Regions from separate parts of the Pseudomonas sp. TE9122 genome, predicted to be linked through region 2. Evidence: riboswitches for the same ligand, from Rfam matches in the RefSeq annotation. Region 2 holds a riboswitch; the other holds the start of a gene.

Region 1 (7,374 bases), 890 kb from region 2:
TGATGGTCGTCGATCAATTGCGTAGTCGCATCGAAGGCGAACAGATTATCAACCGTCGCCGCCAGTTCGAACGCGCCTTTGTAGCCGTGACGCTTGACCCCGTCGATCCACTTCGGATTCGCCGCGCGCGAGCGCACCACGCGATTGAGCTCTTCCTTCAAGGTACGAATCTTCGGCAGATCCGGTTGGCTGTGATCGCCGTGATAACTGGCCGCCGCTTCCCCGCGCAGAGTCTCCACCGCCGCGAGCATGCCGCCCTGGAACTGGTAGTAATCGTTGGAATCGAGCAGGTCATGCTCGCGGTTGTCCTGGTTTTGCAGCACCGCTTGCACCTGGCTCAGGCGCTGGCTGAATTGCGCGCGGGCGGCCGTGCCCTCGTCGGCACCGCCGTAAGCATAGGCGCCCCAGTTCAGGTAGACCTCGGCGAGGTCTTCGCGCGACTGCCACAGACGTCCATCGATAGCGCCTTGCACCCCGGCGCCATACGCCCCCGGTTTCGCGCCGAAGATGCGCCACCCGGCTTGACGCCGCGCGGTATCTTCATCGACGCCCGACTGCAACAGCGCCTCGCGTTCGGCGCGCACCTTGGCGGCGAGTGGATTCAAGTCATCCGGCTCGTCCAGTGCGGCCACTGCTTGCACGGCGGCGTCGAACAGGCGGATGAGATTGGCAAACGCATCACGGAAAAACCCCGAAACCCGCAGCGTCACGTCGACCCGCGGACGATCGAGCAGGCTCAGCGGCAGAATCTCGAAATCATCCACGCGCTGACTGCCCGTGGCCCATACCGGACGCACGCCCATCAAAGCCATGGCCTGAGCGATGTCGTCGCCGCCGGTGCGCATGGTCGCGGTGCCCCAGACCGACAGGCCGAGCTGGCGCAAGTGATCGCCGTGGTCCTGCAGATGCCGTTCGAGAATCAGCGTTGCCGACTGGAATCCGATGCGCCACGCGGTGGTGGTCGGCAGATTGCGCACGTCCACCGAATAGAAGTTGCGCCCGGTCGGCAGCACGTCGAGGCGGCCACGGCTGGGCGCACCGCTGGGGCCGGCCGGGACGAAACGACCGCTGAGGGCGTCGAGCAGACCGCGCATTTCGGCGGGGCCGCAAGCGTCGAGGCGCGGGGCGACGACTTCGCGCAGATGGTCGAGTATCGAATCAACCTCAGCCCAACCCGCCCCTTGTGGGAGCGAGCCTGCTCGCGAACTCGGTGTGTCATTCAACAATGATTTACCTGACGCACCGCTTTCGCGAGCAGGCTCGCTCCCACAGGGGACATTCAGTGCTTGGAAGATCAGGTCTGCGGCGAAGAGTTCGAGGCGTTCGCGGGTGTCGCCGGCGGTGCGCCAGACTTCTTCGCTGATGGCCTGCAACTCGATCGGACACGGGCCATTCCAAGGATCGGCCAATGCACAATCCAAGGGGTCGAAGCCCAACTCAAACGCCTTGGCCAACGCTCGCAACAAGCTCGACTGCGCGCCTTTACCGTCACCGCGCGGGATGCGCAGCAACGCCAGCAAGGTGTCGATACGCAAGCGCCCGCTCGGCGATTCACCAAAAATGTGCAACCCATCGCGAATCTGCGATTCCTTCAGATCGCACAGATAAGTGTCCAGACGCGGCAACCAGATCGCCGCATCGGCATCGCTGTCCAGCGCGGCATCCAGTTGCAATTCGCGGTCGATCTGCGTGTCCCGCACCAATTGCAGAATGTCGCGCTGCAACTCGCGGGCACGGCGCGGATCGAGCAGTTGCGCCTCGTAATATTCGTCGGCCATCAACTCCAGATTACGCAGCGGCCCATAGGTTTCGGCGCGGGTCAGCGGTGGCATCAGGTGGTCGATGATCACCGCCTGCGTGCGCCGCTTGGCCTGGGCGCCCTCGCCCGGGTCGTTGACGATAAACGGATAGATATTCGGCAACGGCCCGAGCAGCGCGTCGGGCCAGCAGTTTTCCGACAGCCCAACACCTTTGCCCGGCAGCCATTCGAGATTGCCGTGCTTGCCGACGTGGATCACGCCGTGGGCGCCGTAGGTGTTGCGCAACCAGAAATAGAAGGCCAGATAGCCGTGCGGCGGGACCAGATCCGGGTCGTGATACACCGCGCTCGGATCGACCTGATAACCGCGGGCGGGCTGGATGCCGACAAAGGTCAGACCGAAACGCAGACCGGCGATCATCAGGCGACCGTCGCGGCACATCGGATCGTTTTGTGGCGCCCCCCAACGCTCGAGCACCGCCGCGCGATTCGCCTCCGGCAACACGTTGAACATTGCCAGGTAATCGTCCATCGCCAGGCTTTGCTGGCACGGGCGCAGGTCGAGACTGTCGAGGTCGTTGCTGACACCGCCGAGCAGTTGCTGGATCAGCTCGGTGCCGCTATCGGGCAACTCGGCCGTGACCGGATAACCCTCTTCGCGCAAAGCGCGGAGGATGTTCAGCGCCGCCGCTGGCGTATCGAGGCCGACACCGTTGCCGATGCGGCCGTCGCGGGTCGGGTAGTTGGCGAGGATCAGGGCGATGCGTTTTTCGCCGTTCGGCACGTGTGCCAAAGCAATCCAGCGCCGCGCCAGTTCGGCGACGAATTCCATGCGTTCGGGCTGGGCGCGGTAGCAGACCACATCGGACTGACTGCGCTCGCTGCGCCAGGCCAGATCCTTGAAGCTGATCGGTCGGCTGATGATGCGTCCATCGAGTTCCGGCAAAGCAATGTGCATCGCCAGATCACGCGGCCCAAGGCCCTGTTCGCTGTCGCGCCAGCCGGGTTCGTTGTCCTGGGCGCAGATGGCTTGAATCACTGGGATGTTGCGGCGAAACGGGCGCAGATGCGGCGCTTCGGGGCTGGACTGGGCAAAACCGGTGGTGTTGAGAATCACCCCCGCCTCGACTTCATCCAGCCAGTCCTCGACCACCGACAGACAACCGGGCTCCTTCAGACTGGCCACCGCGATCGGCAGCGGATTGAGCCCGGCTGCCTGCAAACGCTGACAGAACACATCGATGAACGCCGTGTTCGCCGCCTGCAAATGCGAGCGATAAAACAACAACGCCGCCACCGGTTGACCGGGCAGCCATTCGGCTTGCCAGTCGCTCAGGGCAGCGCTGTTTTTCTGTGGGTGATAAATCGCCGTGCGCGGCAGGGTTTGCGGCTCGCTCCACGGGTAATCGCGGGCGAACCATTGGTTGCCCAGGCAACGGAAGAAATCCAGCGCATTGCCCATGCCGCCCTGACGCAGAAATTGCCAGAGTCGATCGCGCACTTCGGCGCTGACCGTGCTCAAGTCACTGAGTTCGGGATCCGGGCGGTCATCGCCAGGCACCAGAATCAGTTGCACGCCGCGTTCGGACAACTCGACCAGCCGCTCGACACCGTAGCGCCAATAGGCGATGCCGCCGTGCAGTGAGATCAGAATGACCTTGGCGTGGCGCAGCACTTCGTCGACATACAGATCGACCGAGGCATGATTCTGCACCTGCATCGGGTTGGCCAGACGCAGGCTCGGATAGTCATCGGGCAGTTGCTGCGCAGCCTCGGCGAGCAGCGCCAGGCTGGAATCGCCGCTGCACAGGATCACCAGCTCGGCGGGGGTTTGTCCGAGGTCGGCAATGTTGTCGTCCGAGACGAATCCGCCCGGCTGGGTCCTGAGCAGGTGCATGGCTTAAACGCTGAGCGCAGCGCGCAATTGCGCTTCGAGTTGTGCGGCATCGAGTTCCTGTCCGATCAGCACCAGACGCGTGACACGCGCTTCGTCGGCGCCCCACTGGCGGTCGAAATGCTTGTCGAAACGCGTGCCCACACCCTGGATCAACAGGCGCATCGGCTTGTTCGGAATCGCCGCGAAGCCTTTGACCCGCAGGATGCCGTGCTGCACCACCAGTTGCGTCAGCGCATCGAGCAGCAAGCTTTCGTCGGCTTGCGGCAATTCGATGGAGATCGAATCGAAGGCGTCGTGATCGTGGTCGTCGTCATCACCGTCATGGTGGTGATCGTGGTGGCTGTGGCGGCTGTCGATATGCTCTTCAGAGCCGGCACCGAGACCGATCAGCACGTCGAGCGGCAGGCGGCCATTGCTGGCTTCGACGATTTTTACCGCTGGCGGCAGCTCTTCGGCTACTTCAGCGCGTACGCGAGCCAGGTCTTGCGGGCTGGTCTGGTCGGCTTTGTTGAGGATCACCAGGTCAGCGCTGGCCAGTTGATCGGCGAACAGTTCATGCAGCGGCGACTCGTGATCAAGGTTCGGATCGAGTTTGCGCTGGGCATCGACCTGATCCGGGAACGCGGCGAAGGTGCCAGCAGCGACGGCCGGGCTGTCGACCACGGTGATGACTGCATCGACGGTGCAGGCACTGCGAATTTCCGGCCACTGGAAGGCTTGCACCAGCGGTTTTGGCAGGGCCAGGCCCGAGGTTTCAATAAGGATGTGGTCGAGATCGCCGCGACGGGCAACCAGCTCGCGCATCACCGGGAAGAATTCTTCCTGCACGGTGCAGCACAGGCAGCCGTTGGCCAGCTCATAAACGCGGCCGCTGGCCTCTTCTTCGGTGCAGCCGATGGTGCATTGCTTGAGGATTTCACCGTCGATGCCCAGCTCGCCAAACTCGTTGACGATCACCGCGATGCGCCGGCCCTGAGCGTTGTCGAGCATGTGCCGCAGCAGCGTGGTTTTGCCCGAACCGAGGAAACCGGTGACGATGGTGACGGGGAGTTTGGCCAGTGTTTTCATCGGTATGCCCTTTGGCAAGCGGCGGGCATACGGGACGAGAACCGGCAGCGCGCGTGCACGCCGGAAGCATTCGCCACCGGATCACCCCGCCCGGTTGTAGTGAGAATCTGTGACGAGGCAGGTCTCCTGGCTGACGGCGTTCAGGCGTTGGGCCTGGCGTCCATTGCGCCTTCCCGCTGGCTCATCGGTTGAGCTGGCAGTGGCGTGGCAACGAACATCACCGTTCACAGTTGCGGGGGCAGCCGCGGCTTTGACCGCGTTCCCTTCTTAGCTTCGGCGAGTGCCGAAGAACCTCGAAAGCGCAAGGCTACGCATGGGTCCGTCGTGGGTCAATGGGCGTTGAGTTTGAGTTCGGGGGCATATCCGTTGCTGCGGTAACGGCTTCTTATGGTTTCGCTCTTACAGCGAGTCCCTTTTTCAAACGCCAAAAAGGAACCAAAAGGCTTTGCCCCGGCGTACGGCCCGCTCGCTGGGGCTCGGGGTACCTTCGTTACGGGACCGATCCGGGCGCAGCGGCTACGGTTTGCTTCGCTGCACCTCCTTCCGCTGTGTACGACTGCGTCGCACGGTCGCTGCGCTCCCACCCCCGGATCGATCCCGTAACGAAGCCTGCCGAAGGGGCAAAAGATCAAAAGCCAGAGCAAAAGCAAAGGCAAAAGCAAAAGATCGCAGCCTTCGGCAGCTCCTACAGTTGGATCGCGCACCAGCTCAAGAACAGGTCGGATGTCAGGCCGCCTTCGCGAGCAGGCTCGCTCCCACAAAAGCAAAAGCAAAGCAGCGCAGCTGCCCGCGGCGCAGCCGCCCCACTCAACAATGAGCGCAAGCTCGAGTGCTCTTGATCTTGATCCACCGGCGACGTCGGAAGGCTGAGTGGAGGGATTGATCCGGGCGTGGGAGCGCAGCGACCGTACGACGCAGTCGTACACAGCGAGTGTAGGTGCAGCGAAGCAAACCGGAGCCGCTGCGCCCGGATCAGTCCCGGAGCGAAGGAACCCGAGCCTGCGAGGGCCGAACGTAGGAGCAAGCCTTTTTGGGTACTTTTTCGGCGTTTGGAAAAAGTGCCTCGCCGTAAGGGCGAAACCGTAATCAGCAACACCCGCAGCAACGGATATACACACAAAAACATCAGAAAAATCCCCCACCGCAGCACCGAAAACTCCCCGGAAATTGACTAAAAACCCAAACCCATGTTCTCCTGCCCACCTTGTTACGGGTGCCCTTCACAGGGTGAAACGGGAAACCGGTGAATCATGTGCTTTACTCAAAGCCATGTCAGTCCGGTGCTGCCCCCGCAACGGTAAGCGAGCGAAGCGTCAGATCCACTGTGCCCCGGCATGGGAAGGTGATGCTTGCAGGTCGGCGACCAGCCAACCCCTCGCAAGCCCGGAGACCGGCCCGCAACACCCAGCACGCGCAAGCGCCGCTGACCACAAACAAACCCGCGGTGGGCGGGCGCTGTTCGAAATCCCTGCGTGCCCGGCTCGCAGGGATTTTCATGCGCTCTGTTTACCCGCTGACATTTCAGAGGGAAGCGCTATGTCGATCATCAGTAACACCGTCAGCCACACTGACCACATCTCCAGCAGCACCACACTCGGCCAACGCGTCGCCGCCGCCCTCTTCGCCTCGATCCTCGGTGCCAGCCTGGTCTGGTTCGCCGGTTTCTCGCACATCGAAGCGGTGCACAACGCCGCCCACGATACCCGCCACAGCGCCGCGTTCCCGTGCCACTGAGGCCTGCCGAAATGATCAAACGTATCGCGCAAACCGCAGGCTTCACCGGCTTGCTGGCCGCCCTGCTGCTGACCCTGCTGCAGAGTTTCTGGGTATCGCCACTGATTCTGCAGGCCGAAACCTTCGAGAAATCCGAACCGGTCGCGCAAGTCCACGAACACGCCGCCGGCACCGCCGCCCACAGCCATGATGGCGAAGCCTGGGAGCCGGAAGACGGCTGGCAGCGTGTGGTCTCGACCACTGGCGGTAATCTGGTGGTGGCAGTGGGTTTCGCCTTGATGCTCGCCGGCCTGTACACCTTGCGCGCGCCGACCAAGACCTCGCAAGGGCTGCTCTGGGGTCTGGCCGGTTACGCCACGTTCGTTCTCGCGCCGACCTTGGGCCTGCCACCTGAGTTGCCGGGCACAGCCGCCGCCGATCTGGCTTCGCGGCAGATCTGGTGGATCGGCACTGCCGCTTCGACCGCTGTCGGCCTGGCACTGATCGCTTTCAGCCGTCACTGGCTGATGAAGCTTCTTGGTGTAGCGATTCTCGCCGTGCCGCATGTGATCGGCGCGCCGCAACCGCAGGTGCATTCGATGCTCGCTCCAGAGGCACTGGAAACCCAGTTCAAAATCGCTTCGCAGCTGACCAACGTCGCGTTCTGGCTGGCCTTGGGCCTGATCAGTGCATGGTTGTTCCGCCGCAAAAGCGCAGGCCCATATCAGGCATGACCGATGACCGCGCAGCGCCGACCCTCGTGGTCGGCCTCGGCTGCCAGCGGGGCTGCCCGGCCAGTACGTTGCGTGCGTTACTCGACCAGGCTTTGCAGGCACACCGCATCGAACTGCGAGCGGTCAAGGCTCTGGCGAGTATCGATCTCAAGCGCGACGAACCGGGGTTGCTGGAACTGGCCACACAGTTGAACCTGCCGCTG
Region 2 (7,374 bases):
TTGCAGGCCGCGTGCCTGCGCTTCGAGCAGATGGGCGAACCGGCGGTGTATCTGCCGCTGGCCGAGTTGATGGACCGCGGCGTGGAAATCCTCGACAACCTTGAGCAGTACGAACTGGTCTGTCTGGATGACTTGCAGGTGATTGCCGGCAAGGCGGACTGGGAGGAGGCGATGTTTCATCTGTTCAACCGTCTGCGTGACAGCGGCCGGCGCCTGCTGATCGCCGCGTCCACTTCGCCGCGCGAATTGCCAGTGAAGCTGGCCGACCTGAAATCGCGCCTGACCCTGGCGCTGATCTTCCAGATGCGCCCACTCTCCGATGAAGACAAATTGCGTGCGCTGCAATTGCGCGCATCCCGTCGCGGTCTGCACCTGACCGATGAAGTCGGGCACTTCATTCTCACTCGCGGCACGCGCAGCATGAGCGCGCTGTTCGATCTTCTCGAGCAGCTTGATCAGGCGTCCCTGCAAGCGCAACGCAAGCTGACCATTCCCTTCCTCAAGGAAACTCTTGGCTGGTAGTAGTGGGCTTTTGCCAGCTTTCAGGCGCCACAAAACCCGCGTCCCTGCGCCGATTCACCGGCCAGACGAGTTACGCGCTTAGATGTAAACGCGAAACCGGGAAGTCACATAAAGTTCGATTGAATTTGCAAATGAGGACGATAGCGGGCATAGTCTCGGCTTCTTTACAACTATCAGCCACGGTCGTGCCCATGCTAAAGCGCTTCGCACCCCTCGTGCCTCTCGCACTCGTTACCCTGTTATTCGGTTGTGCTGCTCATTCTCCGGTTCAAGAGCCGCCGCAACAGGTCAAGAATTCTGCTACCGCCCAGTCCTCCGTTATTTATCAGGAAGAGCTGGACACCGAAAAAGAACTCAACCAGTTCAACGGCAGCAAGCCTTATCAGCTTCCTGTACTGGCTGACAGCATCCTCGAACGCGGCATGTCCCTGATCGGTACTCGTTACCGTTTCGGCGGTACCTCTGAAGCCGGTTTCGATTGCAGCGGTTTCATCGGTTACCTGTTCCGCGAAGAGGCGGGCATGAACCTGCCGCGCTCCACTCGCGAAATGATCAACGTTGATGCGCCGCTGGTTTCGCGCAGCAACCTTGAGCCGGGTGATCTGCTGTTCTTCGCCACCAATGGTCGTCGCGGTCGTGTCAGTCACGCCGGCATCTACCTGGGTGACAACCAGTTCATTCACTCCAGCAGTCGTCGCAGCGGCGGTGTTCGCATCGACAGCCTGGGTGACAGCTACTGGAGCAAGACCTTCATCGAAGCCAAGCGTGCACTCGCCATGGCGCCGACCGTGGTCACCGCTCGCAAGTAACCTGCATGTCGCTGCGTTCGCGGCGACAAAACGGCACGGCAACGGAGTAGACCTAAACTTTACAAGGTGAAGTTAAAGTCTTACTTGAAGTTTGCCGCGTAGCCGCTAGAATCCTGAATCTATATTGATGGCAAACCGCCTGCGTGATGACGCAGGCGGTTTTGTTTCTGTCCATTCGGCAGAGAAAGCCGCAGCCAGATCAGGATGTTCTGCTTATGACGATGTCGGCCCGCCTCACCTTGATCCTTTGCGCCGCGCTGCTCAGCGCCTGCGCCAGCCGCACACCGCCGCCAGCCCCCGTGGTTCGCGCGCCGATCGTGTTCGCTCCCTCCCAGGCTTTTTCCCCCGTTGCTGAAGACGTGTTGTTCCGTGCCCTCGGCCTGGTCGGTACGCCGTATCGCTGGGGCGGCAACACCCCGGATTCCGGTTTCGATTGCAGTGGTCTGATCGGTTTCGTATACCGCGACGCGGCGGGCATTTCGCTGCCACGCTCGACCCGCGAAATGATCGTCATGCAGGCGCCGAATGTCGGCAAGGAAGGCTTGCAAACCGGCGACCTGATTTTCTTCGCCACCAATGGCGGCTCGCAGGTCAGTCATGCGGGGATTTACGTCGGCGAGGGTCGCTTCGTGCATGCACCGGCCACTGGCGGCACGGTCAAGCTCGACAGTCTGTCGAAAGCGTATTGGCAGAAGGCGTATCTGAGCGCCAAGCGGGTGTTGCAGCCGGGGCAGCTGGCGCATAACCCCTAGTGCGTATGCATAACTAAATGTGGGAGCGAGCCTGCTCGCGAAGGCGGAGTGTCAGTCGACAATGATCTGACTGATAAACCGCTTTCGCGAGCAGGCTCGCTCCCACATTTTTTGCGTCGCGCTTAACTTACTTGCTGGCAGAAACGCGCCACACCTTGTTGCCCACATCATCCGCCACCAGCAAGCTACCTTGCTGATCGATCACCACGCCTACCGGGCGGCCCAGCGCATTCTCGTCCTTGTCGAGGAAACCGGTCAGCACATCCACCGGCTGCCCGGTCGGCTTGCCGCCAGTAAACGGCACGAAAATCACCTTGTAGCCACTGTGCGGTTTGCGGTTCCACGAGCCGTGCTGGCCAATGAATGCGCCTTCCTTGAATTGCGCCGGCAAGCGGTTGCCATCGGCGAAGGTCAGGCCCAGCGAAGCGGTGTGCGGACCGACCGCGTAATCCGGAGCGATGGCCTTGGCCACCAGATCCGGATTCTGCGGTTTGACCCGCACATCGACGTGCTGGCCGTAGTAGCTGAACGGCCAGCCATAGAAGCCGCCGTCCTTGACCGAGGTGATGTAGTCCGGCACCAGATCGCTGCCGATTTCGTCACGCTCGTTGACCGCTGTCCACAAGGCGCCGCTGGTGGGTTCCCAAGCCAGGCCGTTGGGGTTGCGGATACCCGAGGCGAAGATCCGGTGATTGCCGGTCGCACGATCGACTTCCCAGATCGCCGCGCGGCCTTCTTCCTGATCCAGACCGTTTTCGCCAACGTTACTGTTCGAGCCGACGGTGACGTAGAGCTTGTTGCCGTCCTTGCTGGCGATGACGTTTTTGGTCCAGTGGTGATTCAGCGTGCCGCCGGGCAAGTCGACGACTTTGATCGGTTGGGTCTTGATCTCGGTGGCGCCCGGCTCGTAGTTGAAGCGCAGCAGGCGGTCGGTGTCGGCTACGTACAAATCGTTGCCAACCAGCGTCATGCCAAATGGCGAGTTGAGGTTCTGCAGGAACACCGTGCGGGTTTCCGCGACGCCATCGTGGTCGGCATCACGCAGCAGGGTGATGCGGTTCGGGCTGGGCACGCCGGCGCCGGCCTTGCCCATGACTTTCTTCATCACCCAGCCACGAATGCCTTTGCTGTCATCGGGCTTGGGCGGCGCATTGGTTTCCGCCACCAGCACATCGCCGTTGGGCAGCACGTAGAGCCAGCGCGGGTGATCGAGGCCTTCGGCAAACGCGGCGACCTGGGTGCCGGCCGCTGCGGTCGGTTTCGCGCCGTCCGGCCAGCCCACCGCCGGGGCGATGTTGACTGTCGGGATCAGCGTCTTGTTCGGTTCGGGCAGTTTCGGTGACGGGCCGGTGCCGTCGGAGACTTGCAGGCTGGAGGTTTCACCGCAGGCGGCGAGCCCGCCAGCGACGGCGATGATAAGAGCGAGTTGGGCCTTGCGCATTGCTGATCTTCCCTATGAATGCATTCCTAAACATAGAGGAGGGCGCAGGCCCGATGGTTCAACTGCTCAACCGCGGGCTTCCTTGAACAGCACGGCGATGCCCGGATGATAGTTGCCCGCGTCGCTGTGCAATTTGCGATAGGCGTAGGGGAAATACCAGGCCACGGCGCAGGTGTGTTCCTTTTGCAGGTCGTCGACCATGTCCTGCAATTCTTCGGGGCTGGCGCTGTGCTGAGGTTTTTGCGGAGCAACAAAGAGGCAGCCGAGCTTGAGATCGCTGGCGTAGCTGATGCGCTTGGCATCAACGGTGATGTCGAGCAGGGCCTGGGTCAGGTTGAGATTGTTGACCCGTGGCCAACGTTGCGTGGCCTGAATGAACGCGCGGTCTTCGGCGCCGGCAATCAGCAGGTCGGCGCGAGCATTGCGTTCGCCTTCTTCGTTCTGTTTGCGCGTGGCCGTGTCGTTCAGCGTGACCATTTCAGCCATCCACGCCGCTGCCGCGAGCAGGCCGAGATTGGCTTTCTCGTCGTGCCAGTACGGCGTGTCGTTGTCGCCGCGTACAGTGTTGTAGCGATCGATACAGTCAAACCAGCGTTCCAGCACCGGGCGCAGAAATTCCAGGCGCGGGTTGCTGATGATCATGCCTTGCATCGTCGTCATCCTTATTGTTGTAATGGGCTTTTCGGGAAAAGCATGGCTCTTTGATATCACTTGTCGCAGTCTGGCACAAGATTGCCGCTGCACAATGGATCAGCGGCAGTTATTCGCGCGCAAAGCGCCTCTTCAATTGACGCTCCACCCCCAACCCTCTAACCTTCGCCGCTTGTTTCAGGTGCTCTGTGGCCCAGCGTCGACAGAGTGAAACAGGGAAGCCGGTGAGGGTGGTCTTCGAGCGAAGCCACGACGATCCCGGCGCTGCCCCCGCAACGGTAAATGAGTGAAAACTGCGCCTTGAGCCACTGCCTCGAAAGAAGCGGGAAGGCGCGCAGTCCGGCGAAACGCCGCTCATGAGCCCGGAGACCGGCCTGATCCATCTCAGCGGCATCACGGTGGGCGATGCCAGGCTTTTTGCCGTCTATTCTTTTGCCTGCCCGCCGTTATCCAGCCTCAACGGAGAGCTCCCCCATGACTGATTCCCCCGAGCGTGACGAACGCCATCTGGCGCGCATGCAGCGCAAGAAGGCCGTGATCGACGAACGCATTGCCAACTCGCCCGACGAATGTGGCCTGGTGCTGGTGCTGACCGGCAACGGCAAAGGCAAGAGCAGCTCGGCATTCGGCATGCTCGCCCGCGCGATGGGCCACGGCATGCAGTGCGGCGTGGTGCAGTTCATCAAGGGCCGCAACAGCACTGGCGAAGAATTGTTTTTCCGCCGCTTCCCCGAGCAGGTGCGTTTCCACGTCATGGGCGAAGGCTTCACCTGGGAAACCCAGGATCGTCAGCGCGACATCGCCGCTGCGACCGCCGCTTGGGAAGTCTCGCGCGAATTGTTGCGCGACCCTTCGATCGGTCTGGTGGTGCTCGATGAATTGAACATCGCCCTCAAGCACGGCTACCTCGATCTCGATCAGGTGCTCAGCGATCTGCAAGCGCGCCCGCCGATGCAGCACGTGGTTGTCACCGGGCGCGGCGCCAAGCCGGAAATGATCGAGATGGGCGACACGGTCACCGAGATGGGCATGCTCAAGCACGCCTTTCAGGCCGGGATCAAAGCGCAGAAAGGCGTCGAACTTTGAAGCAACCACGTCACTGCCCGGCGGTGTTGATCGCCGCGCCGGCCTCCGGTCAGGGCAAGACCACCGTCACCGCCGCACTCGCCCGTTTGCATCGCAACCAAGGGCGCAAGGTGCGCGTGTTCAAATGCGGTCCGGACTTTCTCGACCCGATGATCCTCGAGCGCGCGAGCGGTGCGCCGGTGTATCAACTGGACATGTGGATGGTCGGCGAGCAGGAAAGTCGCCGGCTGTTGTGGGAAGCCGCCGCCGAGGCTGACCTGATTCTGATCGAGGGCGTGATGGGCCTTTTCGACGGCACGCCATCCAGCGCTGATCTGGCGCGCCACTTCGGTGTGCCGGTGCTCGGCGTGATCGATGGCACCGCCATGGCGCAGACCTTTGGCGCCTTGGCGCTGGGCCTGGCCAAGTATCAGCCGGACTTGCCGTTCGCTGGCGTGCTGGCCAACCGCGTCGGCACCTTGCGCCATGCGCAATTACTCGAAGGCAGCCTCACCGAAGGTCTGCGCTGGTACGGTGCGCTGTCCCGCGAAACCGGTATCGAATTGCCGAGCCGCCACCTCGGCCTGGTTCAGGCCAGCGAATTGAATGATCTGGATCTGCGCCTCGACGCGGCCGCCGATGCGCTGGCCAGCAGTTGCGAGGTCGCGCTGCCACCGGCCGTTGAATTCGCCGGGCCTGACGTCATCGCCGCCGAGCCTCTATTAAAAGGTGTGCGCATCGCCGTTGCCCGCGATGAAGCCTTTGCCTTCACCTATGGCGCCAGTCTCGATCTGCTGCGGGCGATGGGCGCCGAATTGCGCTTCTTCTCGCCGATTCGCGACACCCGATTGCCCGAGGCGGACAGCCTGTATCTGCCGGGCGGCTATCCAGAGCTGCATCACGTCGCGCTGGCGCAAAACGCCTCAATGCTGGCGGCGATCCGCGCGCACCATGCGGCGGGCAAGCCGTTGCTCGCCGAGTGTGGCGGCATGCTTTATCTGCTTGATTCGCTGACCGACGTGGAAGGCACCCGTGCTGAGCTGGTCGGTTTGCTCAAGGGCGAGGCGGTGATGCAGAAGCGTCTGGCGGCGCTGGCGTTGCAGGCGGTTGAGCTGCCGGAAGGTTCCTTGCGTGGGCATACCTATCATCATTCCCTGACCACCACAGAGCTGACGCCGATTGCCCGGGGGGTGAGTCCTAATGGCGGGCGTGGGGCCGAGGCGGTTTATCGCGAGGGGCGGATGACGGCTTCTTATGTGCATTTTTATTTCCCGTCGAATCCGACTGCGATTGCCGCATTGTTTGCGCCAGATCGTGAGGCCGGCTTCGCGAGCAAGCTCGCTCCCACAGTGAATGGTGAGCTTCCTGAAGAAATGCGATCTCCTGTGGGAGCTGGCTTGCCAGCGATGGGGCCATGACCGACAACACCTTCTCCGAAGCCGAGCGCGCAGCGGTCTACAAGGCAATCGCCGAGCGCCGCGACATGCGCCACTTCACCGGCGGCAGCGTCGAGCCGCAGTTGCTGCGTCGTCTGCTTGAAGCCGCTCATCAAGCGCCGAGCGTCGGTCTGATGCAGCCCTGGCGCTTCATCCGCATCAGCGATCGTGCTCTGCGCGGGCAGATCCGCGATCTGGTGGAAGAAGAGCGCATCCGCACTGCCGAAGCCCTTGGCGAGCGCAGCGATGAGTTCATGCAGCTCAAGGTCGAAGGCATCAACGATTGCGCCGAAGTGCTGGTCGCAGCGCTGATGGACGATCGCGAAAAACACATCTTCGGTCGGCGCACGTTGCCGGAAATGGACATGGCCTCGCTGTCCTGCGCGATCCAGAATCTGTGGCTGGCCTCCCGCGCCGAAGGCCTGGGCATGGGCTGGGTTTCGTTGTTCGAACCGCAAGCCTTGGCGGATTTGCTCAAATTGCCGGCCGGTGCGAAACCGCTGGCGGTGTTGTGTCTCGGCCCGGTCAGGGAGTTCTATTCGGCGCCGATGTTGGTGCTCGAAGGCTGGGCGCAGGCGCGGCCGCTCAACGAGTTGCTGTACGAAAATTATTGGGGAGTGAATCAATGAGTGTGGCGTTGCTGAGTGTCGCTGCGGTAGCGCTGGATGCGCTGCTCGGTGAACCGAAACGCTGGCATC

Evidence for each region. Region 2 has a riboswitch for cobalamin ahead of cobO (cob(I)yrinic acid a,c-diamide adenosyltransferase). Riboswitches for the same ligand answer to the same signal wherever they lie in the genome.
Region 1: another riboswitch for cobalamin. It lies ahead of cobW (cobalamin biosynthesis protein CobW); the one in region 2 lies ahead of cobO (cob(I)yrinic acid a,c-diamide adenosyltransferase).

What each region holds. Positions count from the first base shown of each region.
Region 1 is NZ_JBWBQI010000001.1:2,155,237-2,162,610, reverse strand. It holds gene cobN (cobaltochelatase subunit CobN) at 1-3,656, opposite strand, end outside; gene cobW (cobalamin biosynthesis protein CobW) at 3,660-4,724, opposite strand; cobalamin riboswitch at 4,824-5,035, opposite strand; cobalamin riboswitch at 5,919-6,137, shown strand; gene ACZ9BE_RS09800 (CbtB domain-containing protein) at 6,261-6,458, shown strand; gene ACZ9BE_RS09795 (CbtA family protein) at 6,470-7,171, shown strand; gene ACZ9BE_RS09790 (cobalamin biosynthesis protein) at 7,168-7,374, shown strand, end outside.
Region 2 is NZ_JBWBQI010000001.1:1,260,702-1,268,075, forward strand. It holds gene hda (DnaA regulatory inactivator Hda) at 1-522, shown strand, start outside; gene ACZ9BE_RS05595 (C40 family peptidase) at 714-1,331, shown strand; gene ACZ9BE_RS05600 (C40 family peptidase) at 1,547-2,083, shown strand; gene ACZ9BE_RS05605 (PQQ-dependent sugar dehydrogenase) at 2,211-3,524, opposite strand; gene ACZ9BE_RS05610 (hypothetical protein) at 3,591-4,175, opposite strand; cobalamin riboswitch at 4,338-4,567, shown strand; gene cobO (cob(I)yrinic acid a,c-diamide adenosyltransferase) at 4,650-5,261, shown strand; gene ACZ9BE_RS05620 (cobyrinate a,c-diamide synthase) at 5,258-6,658, shown strand; gene bluB (5,6-dimethylbenzimidazole synthase) at 6,655-7,305, shown strand; gene cbiB (adenosylcobinamide-phosphate synthase CbiB) at 7,302-7,374, shown strand, end outside.